Regions from separate parts of the Paenibacillus sp. MAH-35 genome, predicted to be linked through region 4. Evidence: riboswitches for the same ligand, from Rfam matches in the RefSeq annotation. Region 4 holds a riboswitch; each other region holds the start of a gene.
What was found. Region 4 has a riboswitch for cyclic di-AMP ahead of AC3Y2E_RS20350 (C40 family peptidase). Riboswitches for the same ligand answer to the same signal wherever they lie in the genome.

Region 1: linked by a shared signal. The riboswitch ahead of AC3Y2E_RS29785 (hypothetical protein) and the one ahead of AC3Y2E_RS20350 (C40 family peptidase) in region 4 are both predicted to bind cyclic di-AMP.
Region 2: linked by a shared signal. The riboswitch ahead of AC3Y2E_RS26610 (C40 family peptidase) and the one ahead of AC3Y2E_RS20350 (C40 family peptidase) in region 4 are both predicted to bind cyclic di-AMP.
Region 3: linked by a shared signal. The riboswitch ahead of AC3Y2E_RS22645 (KamA family radical SAM protein) and the one ahead of AC3Y2E_RS20350 (C40 family peptidase) in region 4 are both predicted to bind cyclic di-AMP.

The regions. Positions count from the first base shown of each region.
Region 1 is NZ_JBYUPU010000046.1:39,760-45,143, reverse strand. It holds gene AC3Y2E_RS29795 (response regulator) at 1-328, opposite strand, end outside; gene AC3Y2E_RS29790 (ATP-binding protein) at 360-1,871, opposite strand; cyclic di-AMP (ydaO/yuaA leader) riboswitch at 2,328-2,502, shown strand; gene AC3Y2E_RS29785 (hypothetical protein) at 2,748-3,149, shown strand; gene kdpF (K(+)-transporting ATPase subunit F) at 3,284-3,364, shown strand; gene kdpA (potassium-transporting ATPase subunit KdpA) at 3,398-5,068, shown strand; gene kdpB (potassium-transporting ATPase subunit KdpB) at 5,095-5,384, shown strand, end outside.
Region 2 is NZ_JBYUPU010000035.1:45,173-50,556, forward strand. It holds gene AC3Y2E_RS26590 (hypothetical protein) at 269-982, shown strand; gene AC3Y2E_RS26595 (accessory gene regulator ArgB-like protein) at 985-1,500, shown strand; gene AC3Y2E_RS26600 (AgrD family cyclic lactone autoinducer peptide) at 1,507-1,632, shown strand; gene AC3Y2E_RS26605 (hypothetical protein) at 1,713-2,243, shown strand; cyclic di-AMP (ydaO/yuaA leader) riboswitch at 2,524-2,669, shown strand; gene AC3Y2E_RS26610 (C40 family peptidase) at 2,674-3,567, shown strand; gene AC3Y2E_RS26615 (hypothetical protein) at 3,661-5,384, opposite strand, start outside.
Region 3 is NZ_JBYUPU010000025.1:513-5,896, forward strand. It holds gene AC3Y2E_RS22630 (GntR family transcriptional regulator) at 1-245, shown strand, start outside; gene AC3Y2E_RS22635 (zinc-binding dehydrogenase) at 275-1,294, shown strand; gene AC3Y2E_RS22640 (Gfo/Idh/MocA family protein) at 1,310-2,311, shown strand; gene AC3Y2E_RS22645 (KamA family radical SAM protein) at 2,387-3,562, opposite strand; cyclic di-AMP (ydaO/yuaA leader) riboswitch at 3,841-3,992, opposite strand; gene AC3Y2E_RS22650 (helix-turn-helix transcriptional regulator) at 4,182-5,129, shown strand; gene AC3Y2E_RS22655 (prenyltransferase/squalene oxidase repeat-containing protein) at 5,175-5,384, shown strand, end outside.
Region 4 is NZ_JBYUPU010000020.1:7,011-12,394, forward strand. It holds gene AC3Y2E_RS20335 (NADH:flavin oxidoreductase/NADH oxidase) at 1-705, shown strand, start outside; gene AC3Y2E_RS20340 (hypothetical protein) at 790-1,047, shown strand; gene AC3Y2E_RS20345 (phosphotransferase enzyme family protein) at 1,313-2,374, shown strand; cyclic di-AMP (ydaO/yuaA leader) riboswitch at 2,609-2,741, shown strand; gene AC3Y2E_RS20350 (C40 family peptidase) at 2,744-3,217, shown strand; gene AC3Y2E_RS20355 (circularly permuted type 2 ATP-grasp protein) at 3,420-4,880, shown strand; gene AC3Y2E_RS20360 (alpha-E domain-containing protein) at 4,874-5,384, shown strand, end outside.

The sequences.
Region 1 (5,384 bases), on a different contig from region 4:
CGAAAGGTTTGGTCACATAATCGTCGGCCCCATTATCCAGCGCAAAGATTTTATCCGCTTCCCTGTCAATGGCAGTGAGGACGATTACTGGCAAATCGGACCGTTCCCGAATACCCCTCAGTACATCCAGGCCGGATAGATCCGGCAATCCCAAGTCGAGTATCACGAGATCCGGAGCGGCGAGAGAAACTTGCTCCAGTCCCTCTTCTCCGGTTGACGCTTCGTATACGTTGTATTTATGGGCTTGCAGCGTCACCTTGAGCAACTTCCGTATTTGAGTGTCGTCTTCCACAACAAGTACTCGAACATGATGTTCATGGTTTGACATACGTCTCGCCCTCCTATTGCTCGCTAGCCTATTAGTTATCTTGGACAAGCGGAAGCGATATTGTGATGATGGCTCCTTTAGGTGCGTTAGGCTGGGCGGAGATGGTTCCTCCATGAAGTTCGGCGATCCCTTTGCTGATGGCCAGCCCCAAGCCCGTTCCCGTGAGGTGCCCGGTTTGTTCGGAACGATAAAATTTTTCGAAAATGCGCTCCAACTCGTCTTCCTTAAGCCCGACACCTTCATCGGCAACAGTTAGTTCGACGAATTCACTGCCTGCCTTGACAGACAGGATGATCTCGCTGTAATCGGGGCTATATTTGATCGCATTGCTGATCACATTGATCAGCATTTGCTCAAGCAGAGCTTCATCGCCAAGAACGATGGGGATTTCATCGGGCAGGGCAAGGCGGATCGTGCGATGCTCCTGGTAGCCTTTCAACTGCATGAAGGTAGAGCCGATGATTTCCTCCAATTCGCACTCATCTTTCCGTAAGGTAAGCATGCCGCCTTCGAGCCGGGCCATACCCAGCAAATTCAAAACCAACCGATTCATACGAAGCGCGCCATCGCGAATGGTCACAAGAAGTTCCATTCGTTCCTCGGCGGTAAACAGTTTCTCGCCATCGATCAGCCCGGTTGCCGAACCGATAATGGCTGCGAGCGGTGTACGAAGCTCGTGCGAGACGGAGTTCAATATGGCGATGCGAAGCCGCTCGGATTCGGCAGTCAGATGGGCCAGCTTTGCCTCTTCCTCGAACTTGACACGTGCGACTGCACTGGCCGCCAACCCGCCAACCGCTTCAAATAACAAGGCTTGTTCCGGTAAGGTTTCGCTTCGCTCGTGCTTGGAAATAAGAACCATAACTCCGAATCTTTGTTCCTCAATCTGAAGCGGGATAAAATGCCCGATGAGTCCTCCGGTATGTGAAATTCTTTTTTCCAATGACGTACCTTCTTTGTAGACGCGTTTAGCAAGCGCAAGCTCGGCTTGTTCCTGTACATGATGGGAAAATGGGCTGGAACGACGGGCGAGCGTAAGCTCATTGTTGTTTTCAGCCAGATAGATCGTTACGTCCATTTTCAGGATTTCAGATAGCTGTCGGGAAAAACGGTCCAGCAATGACGGCATATCGACGGCAGAGCTAATCTGTTTACTGAGCGCATAAAGCGTGGCGGTTTGCTTCTCTTTTTGCTTGGAGTAGAGCACCTGCTGTTTGAGCCGGGCTGCCAAGCTGGCGGTTAATACCGCAACTGCTATATAAACGGCAAAGGAAATCAAATACCTAAGATCCGCGACGGTAAAACTGAGCACCGGCGGTACAAAAAAGAAATCAAAGGACAATACGCCCAGGAAAGCGGCGAAGAAAGCCGGACGCAGTCCCCAAACTACCGCATTAAGAAGCACCGGAAGCAAGTAGATCAGCGAAATATTGGCCAAATCAAAGGCGAGCCCGAAAGGTTGTATTAGGATCGTCATTCCCGCAATTAGCAGCGCGGTAGTGATGTAAGGACGCAAATCGTGCTTGGTATGAAAAAAGGGCATGGCTGAACCTCCTGCTGCGCTTATGACTAAAACTGAGACTGTCGATTCATTATGAACAACCAAGTGGAAAGTGAAAAGATTGCCTTCTGGCGAGTTTTGTTCGGAATCCCAAACCTTAAATTCCATTTAAATAAAGGGATTCCGGACAACCTGTCTGAGCAGAAGAAGGCAACTTTTCACTTGGAACGGCCAGATAACACTTCTACACATTTAATCGACAGTCTCAAACTCACCATTAGCGTACTGTAAATACTGCGCAAAAGAAATGGTTCCAGGGGGTAAAAGTTCCGTAAAAATGATGGAAAAGATCGAAAAACGGCGTGTGAAGGAGGGAGATGAAGGAAATAGAGGCCAGGGAATCAGATCGAGATGTAGAGAAGAAAATGAAACCAATTTACCTCGCGGCTCGCTTTACAATTATTTGCATGGGGAGTAACATTCGGTTCATGAATTCAATGATTCACTGTGCTGAATTGCCTTTCAGGCAAACGGGGGAACCAATCACGGAAGCTTGTGTGAGAGCGAGCATCCGTACGGGGTGAATCCTGCCGCCGGAATATGACCCGGTTGCAGGTAGGGCGACTCTCACCGCCCGAATCCGTCAGCTAACCTCGTAAGCAAGAGCAACTCTTTGGAAAATAGCGTTGCTTATGGAGAGAGGATGATGAAGCTTGTGATCGTAACTTCCGACCACAGGGCTTAGGCCTCCTGTGGTTTTTTTGTAATTAACTAACTACGCAAGCGACATAAGAGAGGCAACATTTATTATAACTAGACACGGGTTTACTCGCTTTGCCTTGGAAGTTGAGGAAGAGCAATCTCAATTCGTTAGCTTCTTTTTTGTTGCCTCCCCGTGTAGGGATAGGAGGGACACACGTGAACGATCAAGACGATTATCTTCTCGTTTCAGCGCCTACCGAAGCCGGTCTAGCATTTCTGCGGGTGCTGGCGGCAAAGGGATCGCATTATGCTGCATTAACCTACAATAAAGCGGAGAAGCAAGCTCTGGAGGAAATGGGAGTAGAGGACATTCTTATGGTGGATACAAAAGACAGTCGTTCACTACTGGTCCCCGAGCTGCCGATCGGTAAGGTTTACTTGTTTGAACAAAGCTTGGATTTGTGCTGCAGGTATATTCAAATATGCCGTTCCTGGACGGCAAAGCCGATTTATGTCATCACACAGGGGAATAATGCCCGGCTCATCTACAAAGGGCTTGGTGCGAAGTACGTAATTTTATCACAAGGGACGGACTTGTCCTTTCTGTTAAGCGAGTAAACGTAAAGCCTGTAAAGGAGACGTGAAAGTATGTTGGATATCGGAATGATTGCACTGGTTGCTATACTGGCTGCAGCCATGATAGGCCTCGCTGCTTGGGCAGGCAAGGTTGTCGAGGAAGGGCGTGAAGAAGCATGATGTGGGCGCTCGGTATCGTCGTGATCCTGTTGTTTGTTTATTTGGTTTACGCTCTGGTTAAGCCGGAAAAGTTCTAAAAAACGCCTGTTCTCAGGAAGGAGTATTGTGATATGGCTGGAATCCTTGCCGTTGTTGTTACATTGCTGCTGGTGCTGCTGCTGGCCCGGCCCACAGGGCTATATATGGCCCGAGCTTTTGAATATAACCGGACGGGACTGGACCGGTTTTACAGTCCATTGGAGAAATGGATTTATGCCATCGGAGGCATTCGTCAAGAGAATCAGACATGGCGAAAATATGCTGCCACATTAGTCGTCAGCAATACCGTCATGATTTTGCTCGTATATCTCGTGTTTCGGACACAGGCGTTTTTGCCGCTGAATCCGGCTGGCATTGCCAATATGGACCCGAGCCTAGCCTTTAATACGGCAATCAGCTTTATGACAAATACCAATTTGCAGCACTACAGCGGGGAGAGCGGATTATCGTACTTGTCGCAAATGATTGCGATCGTCTTTATGATGTTTACGGCTCCGGCTACCGCGCTTGCAGCGGTGTTCGCTTTTATGCGCGGGCTGGCAGGAAAACCGTTAGGCAATTTTTTCGTCGATATGACTCGTGCTATTACACGGGTATTGCTGCCGATTGCTTTTGTTACGGCCCTTATTTTTGTTGCGCTAGGCGTTCCACAAACGCTTGAACCGGCGGCGGTCGCTCAAACGATTCAAGGCGGTGAACAAACGATTGCCAGAGGCCCGATGGGTTCGTTCTTGTCCATTAAGGAGCTCGGGAATAACGGCGGGGGATTTATGGGCGTCAACTCGGCTCACCCGTTTGAAAACCCTAATGCAATTAGTAATTTGATTCAGATCCTGCTAATGATGTTACTTACGACATCCCTACCTTTTGCATACGGCAAGATGGTCGGGAATGCCAAGCAGGGACGGGTACTGTTTGTTTCTATGGCAATGCTCTTTATCGTTTTGCTGAGCGTTTCGCTAACGGCTGAACATGCTGGCAATCCGGCTCTGAATGCAATCGGCATTCAGCATGAACAAGGCAGTATGGAGGGCAAGGAGGTTCGCTTCGGAGTTGCACTATCTTCCTTATATTCAGTCGTAACAACGGCATCCGAGACGGGGGCGGTCAATGCGATGCATGATACGCTGACGCCAATCGCCGGGTTGATCACCATCGCCAACATGATGTTGAATACGACTTTTGGCGGCGTAGGAGCCGGCTTTATGAACGTACTGATGTATGCGATGATCGGCGTGTTTCTCTCCGGTCTGATGGTTGGGCGTACACCGGAATTTTTGGGCAAAAAAATCGAAGGCAAGGAAATGAAGCTGATTGCCGTCACGATGCTGGTTTCGCCTGTTCTCATTCTGGTTCCAACGGCAATTGCGCTGTTCAGCTATCCCGATACGCTGTCCAATCCGGGCTTTCACGGCCTGACGCAAGCGATGTACGAGTATACCTCGTCTGCTGCGAACAACGGTTCCGGATTCGAAGGGCTAGGTGACAATACATTGTTCTGGAACACGACAACCGGAGTCGTTATGTTTTTAGGCAGATATTTCTCCATTGTCGCTTTGCTTGCTGTAGCCGGGTCGCTTGCTGCCAAGAAGACGGTGCCGGAAACGACAGGCACCTTTAGGACGGACACGGGATTGTTCGCGATTGTATTTTTGGCTGCTGTGCTGATCGTTGGAGCGTTAACGTTCTTCCCAAGTCTCGTACTCGGCCCAATTGCAGAACAGTTGACATTGAAACCATAAGTTTGATTGTAATGGAGGTTCTCACGATGCAAACTAAAACATCCGGACTTAGCGGGTCGATTATCCGGAATGCTGTCAAGGAAGCGTTCATGAAGCTGGACCCTAGAGTCATGTTCCGTAATCCGATCCTGTTTGTAGTGGAGATAGGATTTAGCATCACATTATTTCTATGCTTTTTTCCCGGAGCGTTCCAAGGCTCGACACCGGCTTGGTTCAATATAGTGGTTGCCGCCATTTTGCTGGTGACGTTGTTGTTCGCGAACTTTGCGGAGGCATTGGCTGAAGGAAGAGGCAAGGCGCAAGCGGATTCGTTAAA
Region 2 (5,384 bases), on a different contig from region 4:
AAGTGGGCAGTGCCGGGTTGGGATCTGAGGGCAGTACTACGCCCTTGTGCCTAGGCCGTGGGAAGTGAAAAGATGGCTTGTAACGGGTGGGTGAAAATGCGGATTTTTGGTTAATAAGATAAGAAAAGGGCGAAAGAATGGGACGATCTAAACGAAGGTAACAAAGCCGGGATATTTGGCTTATTTATTTGATAAAATTTGCATTGCAGAAAGAGGAGTTTTAGCGACTATTGTCGTATTAAATACGTAACATAGACAGAATTTGGGGTTGATCGACATCGAGTACACACAGCTGTTAGTAAAGCTGATTTTCGGGACGCTGGAGTTTTTTTCTATCGTAGTTTTATCGTTTGCCTTGTTCCGAATTCCGATTAGGTACAGCATCCCTAAGATGGCGATAGTTTCACTGGTCGTCACGTTGATTTCCCTATTTCAGAGGGATTACTTAGATATGGGGAACAGTGCAATGTTCTCTATAATAATTTCCTATACGCTATTAGTTTCCTTCCTATTTAATATTCAACTAATGTTTTCTTTCGTTATAAGTTTGTTAGGGTATATAGCTTTCAGTGTAATTCAATTATTTCTAATTATGGTGGCGACCCTGCTTGGAGTAACGAACTCGGAATTACTTATTTCATCAGCACTGCACCGATCTTTAATGCAAGTTATTTGTTTAATTGTTGTATTAGCTTTGGTATATTGGCTCTCAATTAAAAAACTAGGTTTCGTGTTTTTTAGAAAGAGAATCTCCTTTAATAACCAGAAAACTCGAATGCATAATATATTACTTTTATTTATTCTTATGATGGGGATAGGTGTTATTCAGCTAGCAATCATTTCTTTTACAGAAAACCTCTCACTTATCTATGTGTTGACCGGTCTGATTGTAATTGCTGCCGTAGGTTTAATGATTACCTACATAAAAAACAAAAAAGAAATCGATGAAAAAATTGATCGTACAAAGAAATTGGAGAAATGACAATGATAGAACGTTTAGCAAAGCAACTCGCGGTTTCAATTAAAACAGCAAATCCTGAGCGTACCTCGAGCGTCGAAGTAATGAAATTCTCGTTGATTATTTTACTGAATGCGCTTTCTATAATAATTTTAACTATGTCCATCGGCATGATAACAGGTGTATTTAATGAAGCGGTAATTGTAATAATTGGTTTTGCTCTGCTTCGGTTTTTTAGCGGAGGCTTACACTTGCCAACATCAGAGTGGTGTATTGCTGCCTCAACAGCAGTGCTAGTGGTTGTTGCACATCTTCCTATTTATGGGTACACCAGTTGGGTGACACTAGCTAGTTTAGTTTTGGTGGTTTTGTTTGCTCCAGCTAGAGTTGAAGAGCATCACAGAATTGCACAAACTAAGACGATGTTATTTAAAGCAGTGGCGATTTTAATAGTTGCCAGTAATTTTTTCTGGAGTTCAGATGCTTTAGCCAAAGCTTTGTTAGTACAGTCTCTGCTTGTATTGCCCATAAAAAGGAGGTGATTCTCAATGAAGCGTTATGCAGCCCAATTGGCTTCTGGTTTTTTGACAATGTTTGCGGTTCTTTTTGTAACGCCGTATTGTGCAGTCTTTATCCACAAACCGGAAGTGCCGGCAGAATTGTTGAAGAAATAAAGTAGTAACTGACAATCCCCCCGAAACGATTGTTTCGGGTTTTTTGTTGATAAGAGTTAGATAAGGGGGAAGATGACGATTTGGAGTTATGGATTCGAATCTTTTTCGGAATCATAGAGTTTTACGGGTTATGTATCTTGACGTTCGCTATGTTCCGGTTGCCGGTTGCTGAGAATGGGTTGAGACTTTTAATCGTTGCCGTCGCCTTGGAAGCCGTTTCGGTTTATCAATTACATTACTTGGGCATGGCTCAATCTACAGCCTTTCTTTTCGTAATAGCCGCATACATTCTGCTGGTGAAATTTATTTTTAACATCCGCTTGATTTTCTCTGTCATGGTTTGTTTAGTTGGCTACTTAGGGATTGGAATTATCCAAACGGCCCTCGTCGTAGCTGCTCCCTTGTTGCTAAATATATCCACGGAACAAATGGGGACTTCTCTTGTTGTAGCGATGTCGTTCCAACTTGTAACATTTCTTGTGAATATATCGATTGCATATGGGTTAACAACAAAAAAATCGGATTTATGTTTTTTGAAAAGCGAAATTCCCGCAGTCTGGAAACTCGGGCCCAAGATGTATATTTACTTTGCGCCCTATTACCGTGCATAGCTGTTTTACAGCTGTTATTCATCTCTTTTAGTGAAAGTAAATCATTAGTGCATCTGTACGTGATTTACATTGCGCTGATCATCATAGCCCTCTACATCACCTACCAAAAAAACAAAAAAGAACTGCTCGACCACTACAATCGCTTAAAGGAAAGAAACCGCTCCCTATAAGCGTTCGATCGGTTTTGTAAGTTTTTGTGGGTTGACCCGGTCAAAAACGGTATGCTACCCTTACCCCGAACCACTTACCCTTTTTTACCTGTTGTCAAACAGGGAGGAGGGGTCAAAATATGCCGAATCCGGATATACCGAATATCCGGTACGGGGGACGATTTACTTTGGGGTGAATGTTCGCGCTTTTGGCGGACAAGGGAGTTTCCTCTTCCCTAACCCGGCAGCTAACCTCGGAGGCGCCAGGAGGGAAAAACCGTTTGAAGCTTTTGATGAAAACCGTTGTTTTGTCATGCGCTGTTTGGATGTCCGCCTCGGCTATACATGGCGGAACGGCATCCGCGTCTACCCCGTCTGCAGACCGGAGCGTCAAGATCCAGCTTAACGATCAGCTGATCCCGTTCCCCGAAGCCCAACCTTACATAGACGACAAAGGGCAAACGTTCGTGCCGATCCGGCCTGTCCTCGAGTCGCTGGGCTACCAGATGGACTGGGAGATGGAGAACGGGCAAGTGGATGTCACGGTGAAAGGCGATAAGCAGAAAACCGTCGAACTGACCACAGGAGCAAACGAAGCCAAACTAAACGGAAAGGCCGTACCGCTGACGAGCGGAGCGTTGTTCCGGGACGGGACGGTATTTGTTCCGGTTCGATTCATATCGGAGTCGCTCGGGATCATGATCCAGTGGGATAACGATAACCGAATCGCGATTTTATGTCAGGACGGCCAGTACCACGCTCCGGCCTGGTATGCCCCTCCGGTTGTGCAGGCACTAGCCGCTGCGCCTGCGCCTTCCGTCGTCGACCGGATTACGGATACGGCGCAAAACATGCTGGGCATCCGGTATGTTTGGGGCGGCACGACACCGAGCGGATTCGATTGCTCGGGTTTTGTGAATTACGTATTTGACCAGTTCGGCGTCGATCTTCCCCGAACTTCCCGCGATATGTTCCACAACTCGGGTCAGCCGGTAACGGAACTGAAGAAGGGGGACCTGGTTTTTTTCAACATCGGCCGGGTGACGACGCATGTCGGCATTTATCTGGGCAACGACCAGTTCGTGTCGGCAACGACTTCCCGTGGAACCCAGATCGATTCATTAACCAGCTCCTACTGGGGGCCGAAATATGTCGGGGCCAAGCGTATTCTGTAACGAACCTGCGCCAGGACCTCAAAACCCATGGAAAAACCTCCAATACTCACATCCTAATCGGTGTGGGTAAGGAGGTTATTTGTTTTGCCGGCGTCAAGCCAATTCGATTCCTGCAACGACATAGGTGCCGGAAGGAATCGATGCGCCCGCTCCTATATCGACTTTGCTTACCAGAAGCACATCTCCGGCGTCGGCATACATGAGCTGGTTGGACGGGCCCGGCGCATTCGTCGCATCCCAGGTTACGATTCTTTCACCCGTTACTATGCCTGCCGATGTGTGCCGGTACTGATTGGGCGCATGCAGCTCGGTAACGGTACCGTCCGGCCGGCGAATGGCGTATCTCCACTCCGCATAGTCGGTTGCGCTGCCGGGCACCCCGTCGTCCAGTGCCGCTGTAATCCGCAGGATCACGGTGGTCTTTTCGAACACTTTCACAGGAACGGCGGAATTGGACAGAGCGGGTACCCGGATCGGGCTGGATAACGGCATACGCACCGCCTCAAACGTGCCGGTACCCGCCGAATCCCGCTGAACCAGCCGGGCGGGCTCCAGGCAATTCGCAATAAGCACGCCCTCGGCCTTCACATCGCTGCCTTTACCGACCCGAAGCAGTCCTCGCGGACTAAGGGTGGAAAATAACGAGTCGGCAATCGTGACATTGGTCCAACTGATTGGCAGCGTACAGTCGATCCCGTGTCTGGACACGCCCGAGAAATAGCTGTTCCGGACTATAATGTTCGATAACGCGTTAATCGAACGTGTGTACGAGTCCACCGTGACCAAGGTCGACACGGCATAACCGGAGGCGATTTCGTTGCGGATGTCGGTGTCGCCGGGAGCAAGGGCTCCGGGATAACGGTCCGCCAGGCTGATCCCGTCAAACGTAATATCCCGTATCGTACCGGAGGAATTCTTGTTCACCTGGGCCAGCAAAAGCATCGGCCAATCGGCGGCGCCGGAGCGGGCCCGGACGATGCCCCGGATATTCGAGAACGCGACCCGTTCTACGGTGCAGCCGCCGCTGACCCGGATTTGCGTCAAGCCGATCCATTCCGCGCCGTCCACATCCCGCAGTTGAATGTCGTGGTAGGTGATGTCATAAATGTTCCCGCCCCGAAGCTCCGGGATCGAGGTGACCGAGTCGTTTGGCTTCAGCAGCGCCACGTACCCCGGTCGAATGAGCGTGCAGCCTCCAGCCGTACAGTTGTACACGTCTTCGCCCAGTTCCGTCCCTATGGACATCGGACCGGTCGTCGTATCATAGGTCCCGCCGATCACATGGACGTCGTGGGACGGGCCCCGGCCTTTCCGGGTCTTGATCACGATGCCGTCTTCGCGCACCGTATTCCGTAAGTCGCAATTGACGAAGTAAATGTGTTTGCCGTTCCAGATATGAATATTCGTCCGGTCCCGATACACGCAGTTGACGAACCAGTTGTTCTCCGGCTGCTGTTCAGCGGTCGGGCCTTCGCGCACGAACATCCAGGGGCTGACGGAGCCGGTTGAGTCGAAATGTACGACATGTTCCACCCGCAAGTTTTTCACGTTCAAGTCGAAATGGTAGTAGCTGATCGTCATGATCGAGTCATGGCCGAACCGGAACGTACTCAGATGAATGTTCTCTTTCCGGGGAAGCCGGGCCCTGAAAATAAAGTTCGTAAATACCGTATTCGGCGTACCGGTCAGCTTCAAGTGATCGGGCAAGTCCGTCACCACGTAATCGTAGAACGACGAACGCGTTTCCAGATTGCCGTAGTACGTTCCCGCAGGTACGAACAGTTCCGCCCCGATGGCCGCCGCCGCATTCATCGCCG
Region 3 (5,384 bases), on a different contig from region 4:
CGATCTCGTTTCAGATCGAGCTGGTCAACCGGATTCTCGGCATGACTTCCACGAAGCAGAAGGAGTACAACGATCATCGCGAGCTGATCGAGGCGCTGGTGGCGCGCGATCCGGCATCGGCGGAGCAGATCATGCGCAGACATATTCAGCGCTCCTATCAGGAATGTATGGAGGTGCTGCGGAAGAATGAGGCAAGCGAGCGGCGGGAGATCGGGACGAGCTGGTTTGCGGAGGACCCGAAATAAAGCAAAACATGGAGACGGAGGCAAGCGGGATGAACGTATTGGTTTGGACGGCACCTGAAACGATGAAGCTGGAGGAGCATAACCGCCCGGTTCCCGGGAAGCAGGAGGCGCTGCTGCGGATCGAGGCGGTAGGGATATGCGGATCGGAGATTGAAGGGTATCTGGGACATAACAGCCTTCGCGTCCCGCCGCTTATTATGGGGCATGAATTTTGCGGGATCGTGGAGCAGGTCGGCGATCCGGGAGACGAGGCATGGCTGAACAAAAAGGCGGTCGTCAATCCGCTGCTGTTCTGCGGAACGTGCGACCGCTGTCTGAAAGGGCTGACGCAGCTGTGCGGCGAGCGGCGCATTATCGGCATCCACCGGCCGGGAGGCTTCGCAGAATGGGCGATCGTACCGGTCGATACATTAACTGAAGTTCCGGCGGCGATGAGTTCCCGGCGCGCCGCCCTGGCCGAGCCGCTTGCCTGCTCGCTGCGGGCGACCCGAAGGGCGATGGAGCGGCATCCTTTTGCGAATGTAATCGTCTTCGGCGCCGGAGGGATCGGGCTGTTGTGCGCGAAGACGGCGGCTTTGCTGGGCGCTTTCAAAGTGATGGTCGTCGATACGAATCCGGACCGGCTGGCGATGTGCCGCAGTATCGGCATAACGGATACGGCCCATGTACGCGAGGACAATTTGGAAGAGCGGGTGCAGGCAGCTTTCGGAGGGCGGGGTACGGACGTCGTCATCGACGCCGCGGGATTTCAGCCGACCCGGGAAGCGGCCGTCAGACTGCTTAATCCGGGCGGGACGCTAATGAATATCGGCCTGGGCATCGACGATACGGTGCTGCCGATCAACTATACGATCCGTTCCGAGATCGAGCTGCTCGGATCGTTCTGCTACACGCGGCAAGATTTCAAAGACGCGGTCCAGCTGCTGGTTTCCGGGAAAATTACAGAGGACGGCTGGACGGAGGAACGCCCGCTAGCGGAAGGGGCGTCCGCTTTCGCAGATCTGGTCGCGGGCAAGGTGACGAAAGGGAAAATCATTTTGCGGCCGTAAGGGGAGGGCTGGATCGTGGCAAGTACAGTCAGAGTCGGCATTATCGGGTTAGGAAACTGGGGGGAGTGCCATCTCGAGGCGTTTCATGCGCTTCCGCACGCGGAAGTGGCGGCCGTCGCCGATCCGAGACCGGATCGTCTGGACGTGGCGAAGATCAAGTACGGTGTATCGTCGTGTTATACCGATTACAACAAGCTTCTTGAGCGGGACGATATCGATCTCGTCAGCGTGGTGACAACGGAGCACCTGCATCTCGATCCGGTCGTGAAGGCGCTTTGCTCCGGCAAGCACGTGCTGGTGGAGAAGCCGGTGTCCACCCGGCTTAGCGAAGCTGCCGAGATGCACCGGGTCGCGCTGGAGCAGGGGCGCTACGTGATGCCGGGCCATCTGCTGCGGTTCGACCCGCGTTATGCGGACATCCGGCGGGCGATCGCGGACGGGGAGATCGGCCGGCCGGTTAGCATGTATATGAAGCGGGCCCGGGAGCAGCATTTATTCGCTACCTACAGCCGGACGCACACCGTCTACGAACTCATGATCCACGATATCGATCTGGCGGTCTGGTACGCGCAGAGCCGGGTCCGGACCGTCCGGGCATACGGCAGATCGCCCTCCGGATCGGAAACTCCGGAGGTGCTGTGGGCGTGCCTCGAATTCGAGAACGGGATTCTCGCCTTTTTGCACAGCAACTGGATGACGCCGGATCGGGCGGGCATCGCGATCGCCGACCAGATCGAAGTGATCGGCAGCGGCGGAACCGCGTCTTTCGAAACGTCCAACTCCGGCTTGCAGCTGTGGAACGAGACCGGGCGAACGACGCCGGATACGAATATCCATATCAAGACGCTCCACAAGCAGACGGCCGGTTCGCTCCGCGAGCAGCTCCTTTATTTGTGCGACTGTTTGGGAAGAGGAGAAGCGCCGGACTACGTGTCGTTCGAGGATGCGATTCACGGGGTCGAAATTGCCGATGCGATCGTGAAGTCGGCGGCGGGCGGCGGCGAGATTCGGTTGTAGCTTCGGGAGCCTGAAATAACATAGCCAAAAGCCGTCCGGTCATTGTGCAAGCCGGACGGCTTTTCTGCTGGCGTTTTATCTGCTTCGGGCCACTCTGGCTACTGGCATGTCGGGCAGCTCGTTAACAGAGACCACTTCGTTCGTTTTCTTCTTAGGCTTCTTCCAGAACTTCTCGTTGCCCGGCAAATCGTCGAACCAGGCGGCGTCTTTCGGACAGTCGAGCACCATAAATTTGCCGTAATTATCGTCGCGGGACTGGTGATATTTCAAATACGCCTTGCCGTCTTCGACCGCGAGTATTTCGATTTTGCCGGACGTATGGCTCATCGACAGGCGGACACGCTTGCCGAGACCGGACGTTCTGGCCTTCGCCTGCTCCACGATCCGGTACGCTTCCTCAAGCGAAAGCACGAAATCGCGATTTCCCGCCACCGGCCGGTTAATAAAGAAATAATACGGGGTGACGCCTGCCCACGACAGCCGGTCGAGCAGTTCGCCGAGTACGGCCGGATCGTCGTTGATGCCTTTGAGCACCGGCGTCTGGTTGACGACGATCGCTCCCGCCTCGTGCAAAGCCTGGAAGCCGCGCTTCGCCTCCGGCGTTATTTCGCGGGGGTGATTGATGTGGGCCATGACATAGATGCGCTTGTCGGCCGTGGAGTAAGTACGAATCGTCTCCAGCAGCTCCTCGTCCTCGTAGATCCGCATCGGATTAAAGACGGGGATTTTCGAGCCGAGACGGATAATTTTCACATGCTCCATCTCCCGCAGCCGCTCCAGGATCATTCGCAGCTTCGCGGTAGCAAGGATCAGGCTGTCGCCGCCCGTAAGCAGCACGTTATTGATTTCGGGATGTTTGGCGATATAAGCGAGGCCGGGCTCGACGTCGGACATCGCTTCCTTGACGTCGTTGCGGAACAGCCGCTTGCGGAAGCAATAACGGCAATACGCGCCGCATACTTCGGATACGATCAGGAGAGCCGTTGTCCGGTACTTGTGCTGGCAGCCGGGCACGACATAGTTCGTATCTTCATCGGAGGCGTCCCAGCGCCCGTATTCGGCGAGCTCGCCTTCGTTCGGGATGACCAGTTTTTTGATGGGATCACGGGGATCTTCCCAATTGATGAGGTTCAAATAATAATCGTTGACGCGGAACACGAATTTCTCGGTAATTTGCTTCAGTCTTTTTCTTTCCGTCTCCGGTATGTTTGCAATTTTATCGATATCTGTAATGTACTTTGGCTGTGCCATGCACATTCCTCCCGTTTTTCTAATTTTCGATCTACCCGGCATGCTAGTCAGATCTTAGGGACCGTGTGCTTGCGATTCCTCCCTTCTGTGCTACTATCGTCCAATCCATTCGTAATTCGCCGTTCCGGTCAGCAGAAGATGATGATTGAGGTCAAGGGTGTAAACAAGAAAAGACCCCGGGCGAAAAGGGATTGTCTCCCAACAACGCTCGACAGGGTCTTATACCAATAGAAAAAGACCCTGTATCCCAGGGTCATGTGTGCAGAATGAACATACAGAATGACCCCATCTACTGCTGACGAGGTTAGCTGACGGACTCGGGAAAGATGGTTCCCTACGCGGTCCCGATGAACGGACCGGACGATTCGCCCCTAAAGAATGGTTCCCCCGCTTTCCGATTGGAGAATCGGAAATTAAGCGTACTGTTATTGTATTGAATGAAGGACGTCAAGTCAACCTTTTTATCAAAATATCCCTTTTTTTAACAACAAAAAAATCGGGGCTGCGCGAATTTGAAACAAATACTCTCATTTTCCCGGAAAGCCGGGTACAATTAGTGACATCCATGCTGTCACCATTATACGGATATAATGGGGGAGTAAGAAACGGGGGAGAGGCGTTGAAGAGAGCAGACCGGCTGATGGCGATCCTGATCGCCCTGCAGCAAAGACCGGAGACGGCCCAGTCGCTGGCCGACAAGTTCGAAGTTTCGAAAAGGACCGTTTTGCGGGATATGCAGTCGTTGTCGGAGATCGGCATCCCGCTGTATTCGATGACAGGACCGTCCGGAGGATTCCGGATGATGGAAGGCTTCCGGCTGCCGCCGCTGCAGCTCGATTCCCGGGAAGCGCTGACCGTCTTGTTTGCGCTCCGGGCGATGACGAATATAACGGACACCCCGTTTAACCAGGCCAGATGGACGGTCCTCGACAAAATCCGGTCGGTCCTGCCGGAGGAAACGCTGAAGCAAATCGAGCCGCTGCTCGACAGGATGGAGCTCGAAGTGCCCGTCCGCAAAACGAAAACGCCCCACTTATCCGCCTTGCTCGAGCATACGGCCAAATCCCGGTGGGTTCATGTGCTGTACCGGTCGGAAAACCATCACCGGCGGCTCCGCCTGTATCCCCGCAAAATTTATACGGCGCATGGGTTCTGGTACTGTGAGGCGTTCTCCCCTCTGCATAAGGAAGTACGCAACTTCCGTGTCGACCGGATCGAGGAGCTGGAGGCGATCGACCAGCCGGATGAGGCGTTAAGCGAACAGCTTCTGAGGGTGGAAGACGAGGAAGCGCCGGCCAAACCTGTTGTGCGCATCGCCGCCAAGCTGACCTACCGCGGTGCGCTGCTGGCCGAGCAGGACTACCATATCGGAGAGCATGTCAAGCAAATAGCCGATGACGAGTGGACGGTGGAATTCGATTGTCCCGCCTCCGAGTGGGATTGGGCGGTTCGTTTTTTCTTTACATTGGGCATGCAGGCAGACGTGCTGGAGCCGGACGAGCTTCGCGCCGGGATTCGCGAGATGGCCGGGCAATTATACGAACGGTATACGCCGGATTCGGAGTGAAACTCGCCGTAATCAGATTTATTTTCGAAGGAGGCCAATCCAGTTATGACTAACCATTCCATTATGGACAAAGCCGGATCGTTCCTGTACAGCTATGCGCGGCTGCTGGACCGGAAACGGTACGAGTATCATTTCGAAGGAGGAACGAAGGAGGCGGTCATTCAGGCGCTTCGTGGTTATCAAAATGCCGATGGAGGGTTCGGCAACGCGCTGGAGCCGGATATTCGCGATCCGCACAGCCAGCCGGTCCCGACC
Region 4 (5,384 bases):
AAAGCCGAGGACGCCGAGGTGCCGGTCGCTCCGTCCGCGATCCCGGTGGCGCCGGGCTCCAAAACCCCGCGTCCGCTAACGACGGAGGAGACGAGAGCGATGGCCCACAAGTTCCGCGATGCGGCGCGCAGAGCGGTGACGGCGGGCGTGGATACGATCGAACTGCACGGCGCTCACGGGTATTTGATCCATCAGTTCCACTCGCCGGCGCTTAACCGCAGAGAGGACGAATACGGGCAAGATTTGTCGCTGTTCGGCGTCCAGGTTATCCGAGCCGTCAAAGAAGTGATGCCTCCGGATATGCCGCTGCTGCTCCGTATCTCGGCTGTCGAATATATCGACGGCGGATACGATCTTGAGCATTCGCTCGCGATCGCGCGCAAGTACAAGGAGGCGGGAGTCGACATCTTCCATGTGTCGAGCGGAGGCGAAGGTCCGGCAGGCAAGCGCAAGCCCGGCAACTATCCTGGTTACCAGGTTCCGTTCGCCCGGGCCTACAAGGAGGCGCTGGACGTGCCCGTCATCGCGGTCGGCATGCTCGATCAGCCGGCGCTGGCCGATTCGGTTGTCGCCAGCGGCGATGCCGATCTGGTCGGGGTGGGGCGCGGGATGTTGTCCGATCCGTACTGGGCTGTTCACGCGATCCGCGCTGCGGCTGGCAAGGAAGCGGCACCGGTGCCGAAAGCTTACGTGCGTGGGTTTTAAAGCGGGCTTACGGAGCACGGCGGCCGGATCGGATGCGGTGGTTGTATGGAAAAGCGACATGTTTTTAGGTTGGAGGATCATACGATGAAACAAGATAACGTAGCGGAAACGGATTACGAGGCGATACGCGAGGCTTTGCGCCGGTTGCTTCAGGAGGCGGGCCGCGAAGGCAGCGAGCTGCTGCAATTCGTGGATGAGGCGGAGCGGCGGGAGGCGGTGGACCGGGAACGAACGGCGCAGCTGATCGCCGAGAACGAACGGCTGAAGCAGGAGGTTCGCAAGCTCCGGGTAGCGCAGGCCGGCACGATGTCCAGCAGGTTGCGGGACGCTTTGCGGGAGTAGGGGCGGGGTAAGGACGGCGGGGCCGCCTTACAGAATCGTTATAACGAAACGTTCCATGGAACAAGGCCGATCGATCGGTTATGATAAAGCTAACCTTCAGAAAGGAGTGATGCAAATTGACTACAAAGGTGATTTCGGCTTAGCCGAAACAGACGGGCCACGGCGGCGACGCCGTGGCCGCTGATATTTTTGAGGGCTGCGAGCGCACTCCGCCGGAAGCGGGCATAGCCGGCTGCGGCGGTTCAGTTCATAGATCGGGAGGCATATGGTGACGACGACAAATTATAGATTGTACGAGAATCTTTTTCTGCATGAAGCCGCGAAACGTTACGGGTTCGACACGGACCGCATCCGGCACGTCGGTGGGTTTGAAAACCTGGTATACGAGACGGAGAGGGACGGCCGCGAGCTTATTATACGGATTACGCCAAGCACGAAGCGGACGCCGGACTACGTGGCGGCCGAACTGGACTGGATGCTCCGGCTGGCCGACTACGGCGTTCAGGTGGCGAGGCCGGTCGAATCGCTGAACGGACGTTTGATGGAGGCGGCCGAGACGGAAGCCGAGCCGCTGCTGATGGGCGTATTCGAGAAAGCTCCGGGCGGGCATGTCGGAGCGGATCACCCGTTGTGGGGGCCGCGGCTGTTCGAACAGTGGGGACAGCTGACCGGGCGGATGCACCGGCACAGCGAAACCTATGCCCCTCCGGAAGGCATCCCCCGCCGGCTGGGATCGGCGCTCGATGAAGTGTATCCGGAGCCTTCCGATGAGGAGGCGCCGTCTGCGGACCGGGACCGGGAAGGAAGCGATGAGGCAGGGCCGGAAGCCGTCAAGCAGGCGCTGGCGCGTGTATATACCCGGATCGTCGCAGACGTCGAACGGCTGCCGAAGGACGGGGGCCGGTACGGAATGTGCCATCGCGATTTGCATCATGGCAACTTTTTCGCGGACGAAGCGGGCCGGATGACCGCCTTTGATTTTGACGACTGCGGGGACGATTATTATTTGCAGGATATCGCCATGCCGGTATATTATGCGTCGGTGTTTGCGAGCTGGGAGAAGCCCGAGACCGATCCGGGCCGGGTATCGGACTTTGCGGGCCGGTTTCTGGACGATTTCCTCCGGGGTTATGAACGGGAGCGGCGTATCGGGTCCGGCTGGCTGAAGCAGCTGCCGATGTTCGTCGAGAAGCGGCGCCTCGACCTGTGCCTCATTTTGTTCGACATATGGGGATCGGAGAAGGCGACAGCGGGACAGCGCGAATGGATCTCGGCCAATTCGAAGGCGATCTTGCGGGATATTCCTTGTATGTCGCTTCACCTATAATTCGGGTATGGCCTAGTATGGACAAGCAGACAAGCCGTTTCGGGAAACCGGAGCGGCTTTTTCTGTTGCAGTTGCCGCTAACCCGTATCGATCCATACCGCCACGCCACCGGTTGAACCTGTGCATGCAGCCGGAATGGAGCGTTGAAGAGTTTGCAGGTTTGTCATTTTTTCGTACGCGAAATTAGCAGGATTTGGTCGAATGGAGTCGAATGTAAGCAAAGCGCCACGTTTTAAACAATAATTGCCGAATTCCTTTACGGGAAGCGGGGGAACCATACCGGGTGAATTGGTCTCGCTTCAAAGTGACCATAGGGAACCTTCAACCGAACCCTGAGCTAACCTCGCAGGCACTGGAAGGAGCAGGGTTTTGAAGAAGATTGGTTCTGTTATGCTGCTCAGCTCCATGCTGTTCGTAGCGGCGGCGGGTACGGCTTATGCCGAAGATACGCAGCTGGATCGAGCGGTGGAGGAAGTCGTAGGGACCCCTTACAAATGGGGCGGCACTACGATTAAAGGGTTCGATTGTTCGGGATTCATGCAGTACATCTTCGACGAGTACGGCATCGAGCTGTCGCGTACTTCGAGGGACCAGGCCAAAATGGGAGTGGAAGTCGCCAAGGCAGACCTCCGGATCGGCGACCTGGTGTTCTTCAATACGGACGGCAAAGGAATCTCTCATGCCGGCATTTATTTGGGGGACGGCGAATTCGCCCATTCGGCCAGCAAGGTTGGCGTCAGCATCAGCAAGCTGAGCGACAGCTACTACAAGAATCGTTATGTCACGGCGCGCAGAGTCGTGGACGAGGACACGTTCCTGAAGATGAGCGATGTGAAGCAGTGAATCCGTAAGCGCAGGAAAATCGAACCGGCCCGAGCGTTCTCGCCTGAGAACCTCGGGCTTTTTCTATGCTCACCCCTTTGCCCGATCCGATTCGGAAAGGGGGGGGCGGCTTCATGCGGCGGGAGGGCCGCTTTGTTTGAACGCCGGCGGAAACGGTTAATGGAAGGGTGTAACCGATCTGATTTCGAGAGGAGCCGAGATGATGTTCATGCCTTATGAAACCGGAACCTATTATGATGAAATGCTCGAACCCGGCGGTACTCCGAAAATTCATTACGAAGCGGTATACCGGGCGCTGCACCGGCTGTCGGCAGACGAGCTGCGCCGGAAGCATGAGACGGCCCAACTTCGTTTTTTACGTCAAGGCGTGACGTTTACCGTATATAGCGACAACTCCGGAACGGAGCGTACGATGCCATTCGACCCGATCCCGATCATTGTGCCGGCCAGTCCGTGGAGCCGGATCGAGCGGGGGATGATTCAGCGCGTAACTGCGTTGAATCTGTTTTTGGATGACGTGTACGGCGATCAGCACATCGTGCGCGACGGAATCGTCCCGTCCCGGCTCGTGACCGGCAATCCTTCGTATTACTCCGGTCCGGCCGTGTCTGCGGGGTCGCCGAAGGGCAGCCGGATCTTTCTGGCTGGCATCGATCTGATCCGCGACGAGCGCGGCGAATACCGCGTACTGGAAGATAATTTGCGCAATCCGTCCGGGATTTCGTACGTGTACCAGAACCGCTCTGTGATGAGGCAGGCGTTCCCGGAGCTGTTCCGCCGGCAGAGCGTGCTGTCGCTGGACCGCCAGCTCGGCATCCTGCATGAAACGATGTTAAGCCATGCCCCGCTCCGCCATTACGGCGCGAGCGGTCCGAGAGCGGTGCTGCTGACGCCCGGGCCTTACAACTCGGCCTACTACGACCATGTGTTTCTGGCTCAGCAGATGGGGATCGAGCTGGTGGAAGGCCGCGATCTCGTCGTCCTGGACCATGTCGTCTACGAGAAGACGATCCGCGGCTTGCAGCGGGTCGATATCGTCTACAGGCGAATCGACGACGACTTCCTGGACCCGCTGGCGTTCCGGCCGGATTCGATGCTGGGCGTTCCGGGCTTGCTGGAGGCGTTCCGCCGCGGGAATGTGGCGATTCTGAACGGGATCGGCAACGGGGTGGCGGATCATAAAGGCGTCTACGCCTACGTTCCGGATATGATCCGGTATTACTTGAACGAGGAACCGCTTATCCCGAACGTTCCGACTTATCTGCTGGACGATCCCGAGCAGCGGGATTACGTATTCCGGCATATCGACCGGCTGGTCGTGAAAACCGTGGGCGCTTCCGGAGGCTACGATATGCTGATTGGCCCGCATGCGTCGGAGGAGGAAATCGAACGGTTCCGCATCAAAATCAGGGCAAACCCCGGACAGTACATCGCCCAGCCGACCGTGAAGCTGTCGAGGGCGCCGTCGTACCATAACGACAGGGTGTACCCGTGCCATATCGATCTTCGCGTCTTCGTGATGCATGGCGAGAGCGCGCATGTGCTGCCCGGAGGGTTGTCCCGGGTCGCGCTCAAGGAAGGCTCGCTTGTCGTCAACTCGTCGCAGGGCGGCGGCGGCAAAGACACCTGGGTGCTCAGCGAAAGGGGAAATCGCGTATGCTGAGCCGGGTGGCTGAGACGTTGTATTGGATGGCGCGCAATATCGAGCGGGCGGAGAACAATGCGCGGATTATAGCCGCGAGGCTGAGCCGGATGCCCGAATCTTGGGAAGAAGGGGAGGGGACGGCTGGAGCGGCTTCTACCGGAGCGGATCGAGCGGACGGAACGGAGAGCGGCGCAAGATGGGCTCCGTTCCGTTCGTTTTCGGGAGCGGGAGCGGATGGACTTGCTCAGGACGTCCCGCAGGAGGCGGAGCTGAATCTGGCCGGAGATTGGGAGGAGCTGCTGGAAATCAACGCCTCGTTCGCCGACTATCTGGACAACCATTCAGAGCTCGTACCGGGTGAGATTTTGCACTATTTGACGTTTTCGGAGAGCAATCCGAACTCGATCGCAAGTTGCATCTCCTATGCGCGCAACAATGCCCGGTCGGCGAGGGATGCGATCCCGCATGAGCTGTGGGAGACGCTGAACGACATGTACTGGAATGTCCGCAGGTCGTCGGAGG